DNA from 3 places in the Zymobacter palmae genome. Region 2 is predicted to be linked to each of the others. Evidence: riboswitches for the same ligand, from Rfam matches in the RefSeq annotation. Region 2 holds a riboswitch; each other region holds the start of a gene.

Region 1 (3,275 bases), 670 kb from region 2:
GTCTAGCGCTACTCGTGCGCATTATCAAGACAGAGGGTTGCGTGATTCAATAAAAAACAAACGTTCAGATGCTTACAAGGAAAAGCATTTTCTACTTGGAGAGCTGAGTCCTGTTACTTTGGTTTACGAGCCTGAGGAAATCACAAAAATTAACGCTTCCAGTGATGCAATTTATTCAAATCGGCTTGATGCGGCAGAAAAAATAACTAAAGTCTCTAATGAAGCAATAAATGCAGAGCATAAAGATTTTTTGCTTGTAAAAAATAATCATTACGCTGAACTTTCGACAGAAGACGAGGTAGAACTTAGCTATCAAGATAAATCATGGTTTAAAAAAAATCTGACTACGCAAATAGCTTAGTAAATGATGCTAATGATAACTTAAGAAAACATGTTTTTGAAGACTATTTTGTTCTTAAAAATCCTGAAAAGAAAGAGTTAAAATACGTTATAGATAATATAGCAATGGATGCGTATTTACATCCTGTTATTGATGGTTTTATTGATAACTATATACATGATTCAGTTGCCGGATTTATGGTGGCTAGCTATCTAAGCGAGCGCTTTGTGAGTAAAACATTTGTTTACTTCAGGTATAGGAGGATTTTTTCTGGCAGCAATACATTTTATCAAGTGCCATATGATAAAGGATTTGATTGCTCCCGGGAGGACTATGAAGCAGAACAATTATCAAAGTTGAAACGAAAACAGCAGCAAGAAGAAGAAAATTTAATGATAGGGCGCCAAATGGCTGATCAAATGAGTGTTAATGGCGGAATGGCATGGTGAATTATTGGCCCGCCTTTACCTTTAGTCGTGCTTGCACTCTCCGTCGCCTTGCTGCATTCTACCCACGAATTCGTAGCTGTCAGCGCTAGGCTGGCAGCGACTGCTTGACGGGGTGCCGGTAGATCCGGCTGAGATGATGCAAGCGCTACAGGCGCCGAGCATTGGTCCCGTTGAACCTGATCTGGCTAATTCCCGTAAGGGAGGGTACCAGCGGAGGGATCAAGCAGCGGCACGTCCTGCAGCGAGCGTCCGCCTCCTGTTCATACTGCCCCGCGCCATCCTTTCGTGCGTGCTCTTCGGGATTCCTATCCTGTGAGATGGCACCATGACAACGTCCAATTCCACCACGCCCAATACCTCCTCCGATAAGACCACACGTGCTTTCGCGTCTACGGTCAGAGAGCGGTTGCCCGATGCCGTTGACCCCGCTTCCATGGCTCCATTCCCTGCTTCGCGCAAAGTCTACGTGACCGGTTCACGTCCTGATATCCGCGTGCCCATGCGTGAAATCAGCCAGACGCCCACGATCACGATGCAAGGCGACGAGGTCGCCAATCCGCCGATTTGCGTGTACGACACGTCAGGTCCGTATACCGATCCCGACGTCGAACTGGATATCCGCAAAGGGCTGGCACCGCTACGTCGGGCGTGGATCGATGAGCGTAACGACACGGAACTGCTTGAAGGATTGAGTTCTGCCTATGGGCGCGAACGTGCTGGTGATCCTGCACTGACGCCGCTGCGTTTCCCCAATATTGGCCGCCCGCGCCGTGCCAGAAGCGGGGCTAATGTCACTCAGATGCACTATGCGCGTCAGGGCGTCGTCACCCCGGAAATGGAATACGTTGCGCTGCGCGAAAACCAACGCCGTGCGGCTATCAAGGACGACCCCGAGCTGGCCAAACAGCACCTAGGCTTCGGTTTCGGGGCGACTATTCCTGCTGAAATTACACCAGAGTTCGTACGCGATGAAATCGCCCGTGGGCGTGCCATTTTGCCGGCCAACATCAATCACCCTGAACTCGAGCCGATGATCATCGGCCGCAATTTTCTGGTGAAGATCAACGGCAACATCGGTAACTCAGCGCTGACCTCCTCGATTGCCGAAGAAGTCGAAAAGATGACGTGGGGCATTCGTTGGGGGGCAGACACCATCATGGACCTGTCAACTGGCCGCAACATTCATGAAACGCGCGAATGGATCATTCGCAACTCTCCGGTGCCGATCGGTACGGTGCCGCTCTATCAGGCGCTTGAGAAGGTCAACGGCAAGGCCGAAGAACTGACGTGGGAAGTGTTTCGCGATACGGTCATCGAACAGGCCGAGCAGGGCGTCGACTACATGACCATCCATGCCGGTGTTCGTCTGCACCATATTCCGCTGACCGCTGACCGTACCACCGGGATCGTCTCGCGCGGCGGTGCGATCATGGCGCAGTGGTGTCTGGCCCACCACCAAGAAAGCTTCCTCTACACTCACTTCCGCGAGCTGTGCGAGCTGATGCAGGCTTACGACATTGCCTTCTCGCTGGGCGATGGTCTGCGTCCCGGGTCGATCAATGATGCCAACGATGAGGCGCAGTTTGCTGAGTTGGAAACGCTGGGCGAGTTGACCAAGATTGCTTGGGAGTACGACGTTCAGGTCATGATCGAGGGGCCGGGGCATGTGCCGATGCAGATGATCCACGAAAATATGACCAAGCAGCTGGAATGCTGTGACGAAGCGCCGTTCTACACCCTCGGGCCGTTGGTCACCGATATCGCACCGGGCTACGACCATATCACTTCGGGGATCGGTGCAGCGCAGATCGGCTGGTACGGCTGTGCCATGCTCTGCTATGTCACGCCTAAGGAACACCTGGGGTTGCCGGATAAGAATGACGTCAAGACCGGCATCATCACCTACCGCATTGCCGCTCATGCTGCCGACCTCGCCAAGGGCCATCCCGGCGCGCAGCGCCGCGACAATGCGCTGTCGAAAGCACGCTTTGAGTTCCGCTGGGAAGATCAGTTCAACCTTGGTCTCGACCCTGACACGGCGCGTGAATTCCATGATGAGACGTTGCCGAAGCCTGCCGCCAAGGTTGCGCATTTCTGCTCAATGTGTGGACCGAAGTTCTGTTCGATGAAGCTGAGTCAGGACGTGCGCGAACGTTTTGGCAGCAAGCCGCAGCAGGATGTCGATGTAGGCCTTCAGCAGCAGGCCGAGCGCTTTCAGGCGCAGGGCAGCCAGCTCTATCAACCGGAGTAGCGCCTTATGATGGATGACGATGAAGTGATTGCTGTCGCTGATCCTCATGTCGCAGAAGAGGCACGCTGTAGCCTGAAGCGCTGCTTGCAGCAGGTACAGCAACAGCATCCGCTGGTGCACTGTCTCACCAATGAGGTGGTGACTAACGTCACGGCTAACGCGCTGTTGGCCTGCGGTGCATCTCCACTGATGGTGGTGGATCGCGACGAGTGCCGAGCGCTGGCCGCGCTGGCTA
Region 2 (3,275 bases):
TTGCCCCTGCTACTGCCAATCTGGCGCGTGGTGAAGCCGCTAGACTCATCTTGTCGCACGTATCGGATCGCTTCAGCAAAGTGTTTTTCACTAATGCGGGAGCCGACGCCAACGAAAATGCTATTCGCATGGCACGTCTTTACACTGGCCGTGACAAGGTGCTGTCGAGCTATCGCTCCTATCACGGCAATACCGGCAGTGCGATCTGTGCGACAGGGGACTGGCGTCGCCTGCCCAACGATTATGCGCGCGGCCATGTGCACTTCTTCACGCCCTATCTGTATCGCAGTGAATTCAACGCAGCGACTGAAGAAGAAGAGTGTGCCGCCGCACTACGCCATCTTCGCCGCATTATCGAGTGCGAAGGGCCTTCCACCATCGCGGCGATCCTGCTGGAAACGATTCCGGGCACGGCGGGCATCCTGATGCCGCCTGAGGGGTATCTGAAAGGGGTGGAAGCACTGGCGCGCGAGTTCGGTATCGTACTGATCATGGATGAGGTTATGGCGGGGTTCGGGCGCACCGGCCGCTGGTTCACCTTCCAGCACTACGGTATCGAACCCGATCTGATCACCTTTGCGAAAGGGGTCAACTCGGGCTATGTGCCCGCTGGTGGGGTCATCCTTTCGAACGAGATCAGCCACTTCTTCGATAATCGGATGTTTCCAGGCGGCCTGACCTATTCAGGGCATCCGTTGGCGATGGCGGCTATCGTAGCGACTATTACAGCGATGGAAGATGAAGGCATTGTTGAACATGCCGCTCGTATCGGTGATGACATCATTGCGCCAGCGCTTCGTCGGCTCGCTGAACGGTGCCCGATCGTGGGCGATGTACGCGGCAAGGGGGTCTTCCATGCCATTGAACTGGTCAGCGATCGTGAGACACGCGCACCGCTTCCAGCAGCACAGATGGCGGTCCTCAAGGCGGACCTGCTGGCGCGGGGCATGCTGAGCTTTATCGCTGAAAACCGTATTCACGTAGTACCGCCGTGCGTTGTCACCGTCGAGGAGGCTGAAGAAGGACTGGCCATCATTGAGGCCGCACTGACGGCACTGGCTCGCTCGCAGGACTAATCGGAACGGCCTTTGCAACGCAATGTTCTTGGGCCGATAACAACAGGCACACGGGGTGCAGTCAGCCCCTCTGGCACGACATACCCTTTCTGATGGCCGCCGTGAGCGGCGGTCGTCGCAGGGCCTCTGTGCTGCCGAGCTGGAGGCGGGACACCTTCAGTTCGGCCTTATTCCTTGCAGTTCACTTGCTTTCCCCATAAAGTTTGCCCTACTCAACGGGGTGCGGCCTTGGTCGCTGAGAGAGGTAACGCCTTAACCCGTCGTACCTGATCCGGATCATGCCGGCGGAGGGATTGAGCATCTCTATGCCCGTTTCTGGGCACTGCCTATCACTTCCGCACGCGACCCTTTTCCCTACTGCCTTGCGGAGGTCTGCGATGCGCCATCGTTTTCTGACCACTTTGGTCTCGTCTCTATGCGTCCTGTTTGCAGCATCGGCCTATGCCGATGAGCGTCCGACGCTTACCGTCTATACCTACGATATATTTGCGCGCAAGGTGATCACGCCGGAGCTGCGTCAGCAGTTCGAGGCGCAGTGCCAGTGCCAGCTCAACATGGTCGGATTGGGTGATGCGGGCAACATCATGTCGCGTCTGCAGTTGGAAGGGACCAAGACTCAGGCCGATGTGGTGCTGGGAATCGACAACAACCAGCGAGCCGAAGCGCGTCGCAGTGGGCTGTTTGCACCGCTACCAACCCATCTTGGTACCCCGACGCTGCCGATCGACTGGCAGGATGCGACCTTTATGCCCGTGGACTGGGGCTGGTTCACCTTCGTTTATGACAGCCAGAAAGTGCCTACTCCGCCCGCCAGTCTTGATGAACTGATCAACAGTGATCTGCGTGTGGTGCTGGAAGATCCGCGTACCAGCACGCCGGGGCTTGGCATGCTGCTATGGATGAAGTCTGTCTATGGTGATAAGGCCGCCGAACGCTGGCAGCAGCTGGCGCGTCATACCGTGACTGTATCGCGCAACTGGAGCGAAGCCTATGGGCTGTTCCTGCATGGTGAAGCCGATGCGGTGCTGTCCTATTCAACCTCTCCTGCGTATCACATCGAAAAAGAAGGCGAGCATCGCTACAAAGCGATGAACCTGTCGGAAGGGCTGTACATGCAGATCGAACTGGCGGGCAAACTGGCGTCGTCGGCCCATCCTCGCGAAGCGGATCAGTTTCTGGCCTTCATTACACGGCCCGAGTTTCAGCAGCGTATGTTAGTGACCAACTGGATGTATCCCGCATGGCATGACAGCGAGATCAAGCGTCCGGCGGGCTACTATCAGGATACCTTCACGCCATCACGCACGTTCATGATGGATGACGCCACGCTGGATGCGCATCGCAAGGCGTGGGTACGTGAGTGGCAGTCGGCCATGAGCGGCGCTCGGCGCTGATGGATAAAGCGCAATGATGATGAGACAAGGCTGGCGTTGGCAGCCCATTGCCACCCTAGTGGCGCTTGTGGTGCTGTTGGCATCGTTGATTGGCCCCTTGGGCGCACTGCTGGTGCGCTATCCCCCTTGGCCGTTGGAGGCAGTCGTCGGGGATGAGTACCTGCTGGGCGTGGTACGTTTCACCGTGCTGCAGGCGTTGCTGTCGATGGTGCTATCGATTATGCCTGCCATATGGATCGCACGGGCTTTGGCGCGGCGCTCAGCTTTCTTTGGACGATCATGGCTGCTATCGCTGCTGGGGTTACCGATTGTGCTGCCGCCGATCGTGGCGGTATTCGCCATCACGGCGGTGTACGGCTACAACGGTGTCGCCAACCATGTGCTGCTGGCACTTGGGCTGCCGCGGTTGGGGTCGGTCTATGGATTGATCGGTATCCTGCTCGGCCATGTCTTCTTCAATCTGCCGCTCGCGGTGCGCTGGCTGTTGCCGCTGTGGGAGCGGATTCCGGTTGAACACTGGCGCTTGGCGGCGCAGTTGGATATGCCCAGCCGCACCTGCTTTAGTGTGATCGAGTGGCCGGCCATCCGTGGGGCGCTGCCGGGTCTGGCGGCGCTCATTTTCCTGTTATGCCTGACCAGCTTTGCCGTCGTGCTGACCTTGGGTGGTGGCCCAGCCGCCACCACACTGCCGGTTGCGCTGTACCAGAGCTTGCGCATGGAAAGCGATTTTCCTCTGACGGCACAGTTGGCCTTGTTGCAGATGGTGCTGTGCGTGATCGTGCTGGTGATTCTGCCGTGGCGCGCG
Region 3 (3,275 bases), 700 kb from region 2:
TGGTCATCATTGACGAGGAACACCGCTTTGGGGTGGCACAGAAGGAGCGCCTGAAGGCGATGCGCGCCGAAGTGGACATTCTCACCATGACCGCTACCCCCATCCCTCGCACACTGTCGATGGCGATGAGTGGCATGCGCGACCTGTCGATCATCGCCACGCCACCGGCACGCCGCCTGTCGGTCAAAACGTTCATCCAGCAGCGCAATGATGGCGTATTGAAGGAAGCTATCCTGCGTGAAATCCTACGTGGCGGGCAGGTCTACTACCTCCACAACGAGGTCAAAAGCATCGAAGCCGCGGCCGAAAAGCTGGAAGAACTGGTTCCCGAAGCCCGCGTCGGCGTGGCACACGGTCAGCTGGCCGAACGCCAGTTGGAACGCGTAATGAGCGACTTCTACCACAAGCGCTTCAACATTCTGGTCTGCTCAACAATCATCGAAACCGGTATTGACGTGCCCAGCGCCAACACCATCATCATTGAGCGCGCCGATAAGTTCGGGCTGGCACAGCTGCACCAGCTGCGCGGCCGCGTGGGTCGTTCGCACCACCAAGCCTATGCGTACCTACTGACGCCACCGCCGAAGCAGATCACCAGTGATGCTCGCAAGCGTCTTGAAGCCATCAGCCAATCGGAAGATCTGGGGGCCGGTTTCACGCTGGCCAGCCACGATCTGGAAATCCGCGGCGCAGGTGAACTGTTGGGCGAAGAGCAGAGTGGCCAGATCGAGACCATCGGCTATGGCCTGTACATGGACATGCTTGATCGTGCGGTGAAAGCCATTCGTTCGGGGAAAACGCCAAACCTCGAAGCGCCGCTCGAAGAAGAGGTCGAAATCGGACTGGGGCTGCCCGCCCTGATTCCCGACGACTACCTGCCCGATGTTCAGCAGCGTCTGGTGATGTACAAGCGTATCAGTAGCGCCGCTACGGCCGACGCCCTGCGCGAGCTTCAAGTCGAGATGATCGATCGCTTCGGCCTGCTGCCTGACCCGGTCAAGCACCTGTTCCGTCAGGCCGTGTTGCGCCAGCGCGCCGAACGGCTGGGCATCCATCGTCTTGAAGCGGGGCCGGAGCGAGGTCGCCTGATCTTCGGCAGCCAACCGACCATTGACCCGATGACGCTGGTCACGCTGATACAACGCGAACCCCAGCGCTACCGACTCGACGGCGCGCAAACGCTACGCTTCACTGCCGCGATGCCCGATGCAGAAACGCGCTTCAAGGCAATAGAAGCCCTGCTGACACGGCTTGAGCAGAGTCGCAGCGCGGTGAACAGCGACTAACGTCGAAGCCCACATCAGCGCACCAAGCTTGCCAGCTGACGCTTAGTGCGTTAAAACAGCACCCATCAGCACTTGTCGGAGTGCTCCCAGCGACGATGTACCGCGTTCGGGAGCTGAGACCCCCAGAGGGAATCCGTGGAACCTGATCAGATTCGGATCTGCGAAGGAAACAAGCGTGCAACCTGCCCTATGTCTTGCCATTAGTACGGACGACTCACGGGCAGGTTTATCCTAAAGCGCGGTATCACTGCGCCCCCGCACGCCTTTTCCCCTCTCTGAATAACCAGCGTCCCACCGCGTTCCCTTTGCTCTATGCGCTCCGAATCAGCCTGACCTGCCCGCTGATATCGAAGGCAGCCAGGCGCATTGCGGAAAGGAAACATCACCGTGGTAGCGCTCTCCTCTTCATCGACATCATCTCGCTATCAGCGTCAAATGGCCCTCAGCGACTTCGGCCTTGAAGGACAACAGCGCCTGCATGCCGCCCATGTACTGCTGGTCGGTGCGGGCGGCCTAGGGTCAGCGGCGGCCCCTTATTTGGTGGGTGCTGGCATAGGCACGCTGACGCTCGCCGATGACGATCACGTCAGCCTCACCAATCTTCATCGTCAGGTACTGTACAACGAAGCCGACATTGGCCTCTCGAAAGCGAACACGGCCTGCCAGCGGTTGAGCGCCCGCAACGTTGACGTCGACTGCCGCGCTATTGCCTGCCGCCTTGAAGGTTCAGCCCTGCAGGATGCCGTTGCCGCCGCCGATCTTGTACTGGATTGCACCGACAACCTCGCCACCCGTCGCGCTATCAATGCGTGCTGCGTAGCCCTGCAGACACCGTGGATACACGCCAGCGTTGCCCGCCTGCAAGGCCAGCTCACCGTCTTCGCGCCCCCGTTTAGTCACGGCTGCTATCACTGTCTGTTCCCTGAAGAAGCCCCTGCCGCTCCCGGCCCACTGCCCATCCTCGGCCCATTGCCCGGCATCTTCGGGGCCATGCAAGCCCTTGAGGCCATTCGCTGGCTGGTCAACAACGATTCGCCTCTTACCCACACGATCACCTTGTTCGATGGTCAGCATCAGCACTGGCAGACCCTAGAACGTACCGCTCATCCTCACTGCTCTGTCTGTGGAACCCACTCATGACCACCACCATCACGCTCAACGGCGAACCTCGCACGCTGCCTCAAAACCCTCTGACACTGGCAGAGCTGCTCCTCCAGCTTGACGCTACCGCCCCCGGCTATGCCGTCGCACTCAACGGCAAGGTTGTGCCCCGCCAGCACTGGGAACAGCAGACCGTCAGCGGCGGTGATGCCCTGCTGCTGATCCAGCCCATCGCCGGAGGCTAAATGGCCCGCATGCCGCCACCGCGCCACTGCTAACGCTTTCGTTCACCTTCTGTCAGGACTCTTTTGTCATGCTAACCATTGCCGACTGCACGTTTTCTTCCCGCCTACTGATGGGTACGGGTAAATTCGCCACCCCAGCGCTGATGCTGGCCGCGCTGGAAGCCTCCGGCGCTGGGATGGTGACCCTTGCAATGAAGCGAGTGACCGCTACCGCCAACGAAGGCGATGTCTATGCGCCACTTAAGGCCAGCGGCATCCCGCTGCTGCCCAATACATCCGGCGCACGCACCGCCGATGAAGCCGTACTGGCCGCCCAGCTTGCACGCGAAGCGATGAACACACCGTGGATCAAACTGGAGATCCACCCCGATCAACGCTGGCTGCTACCCGACCCCATCGAAACGCTCAAGGCCGCCGAACAGCTGGTCAAGGAAGGCTTTGTCGTCATGCCTTACTGCAGTGCCGATCCGGTGCTATGCAAGCGACTGGAGGACGTCGGCTGCGCCGCAGTCATGCCGTTGGGTGCGCCGATCGGCTCCAATCAGGGGCTGTCTACGCGTGATATGCTGCGCATCATTATTGAGCAAGCACAGGTACCCGTCGTCGTCGACGCGGGTATCGGCCGCCCCAGCCAAGCGGTGGA

The links. A riboswitch is a leader RNA that binds a small molecule or an ion and turns the genes downstream of it on or off. The one in region 2 is predicted to bind thiamine pyrophosphate.
Region 1: linked by a shared signal. The riboswitch ahead of thiC (phosphomethylpyrimidine synthase ThiC) and the one ahead of thiB (thiamine ABC transporter substrate binding subunit) in region 2 are both predicted to bind thiamine pyrophosphate.
Region 3: linked by a shared signal. The riboswitch ahead of ZBT109_RS09420 (HesA/MoeB/ThiF family protein) and the one ahead of thiB (thiamine ABC transporter substrate binding subunit) in region 2 are both predicted to bind thiamine pyrophosphate.

What each region holds. Positions count from the first base shown of each region.
Region 1 is NZ_AP018933.1:2,130,754-2,134,028, reverse strand. It holds gene ZBT109_RS09530 (phospholipase effector Tle1 domain-containing protein) at 1-361, shown strand, start outside; gene ZBT109_RS09525 (hypothetical protein) at 466-789, shown strand; TPP riboswitch at 888-1,025, shown strand; gene thiC (phosphomethylpyrimidine synthase ThiC) at 1,223-3,040, shown strand; gene thiD (bifunctional hydroxymethylpyrimidine kinase/phosphomethylpyrimidine kinase) at 3,047-3,275, shown strand, end outside.
Region 2 is NZ_AP018933.1:2,803,356-2,806,630, reverse strand. It holds gene ZBT109_RS12385 (aspartate aminotransferase family protein) at 1-1,076, shown strand, start outside; TPP riboswitch at 1,283-1,386, shown strand; gene thiB (thiamine ABC transporter substrate binding subunit) at 1,454-2,470, shown strand; gene ZBT109_RS12375 (thiamine/thiamine pyrophosphate ABC transporter permease ThiP) at 2,484-3,275, shown strand, end outside.
Region 3 is NZ_AP018933.1:2,106,485-2,109,759, forward strand. It holds gene mfd (transcription-repair coupling factor) at 1-1,286, shown strand, start outside; TPP riboswitch at 1,353-1,472, shown strand; gene ZBT109_RS09420 (HesA/MoeB/ThiF family protein) at 1,674-2,426, shown strand; gene thiS (sulfur carrier protein ThiS) at 2,423-2,632, shown strand; gene ZBT109_RS09430 (thiazole synthase) at 2,701-3,275, shown strand, end outside.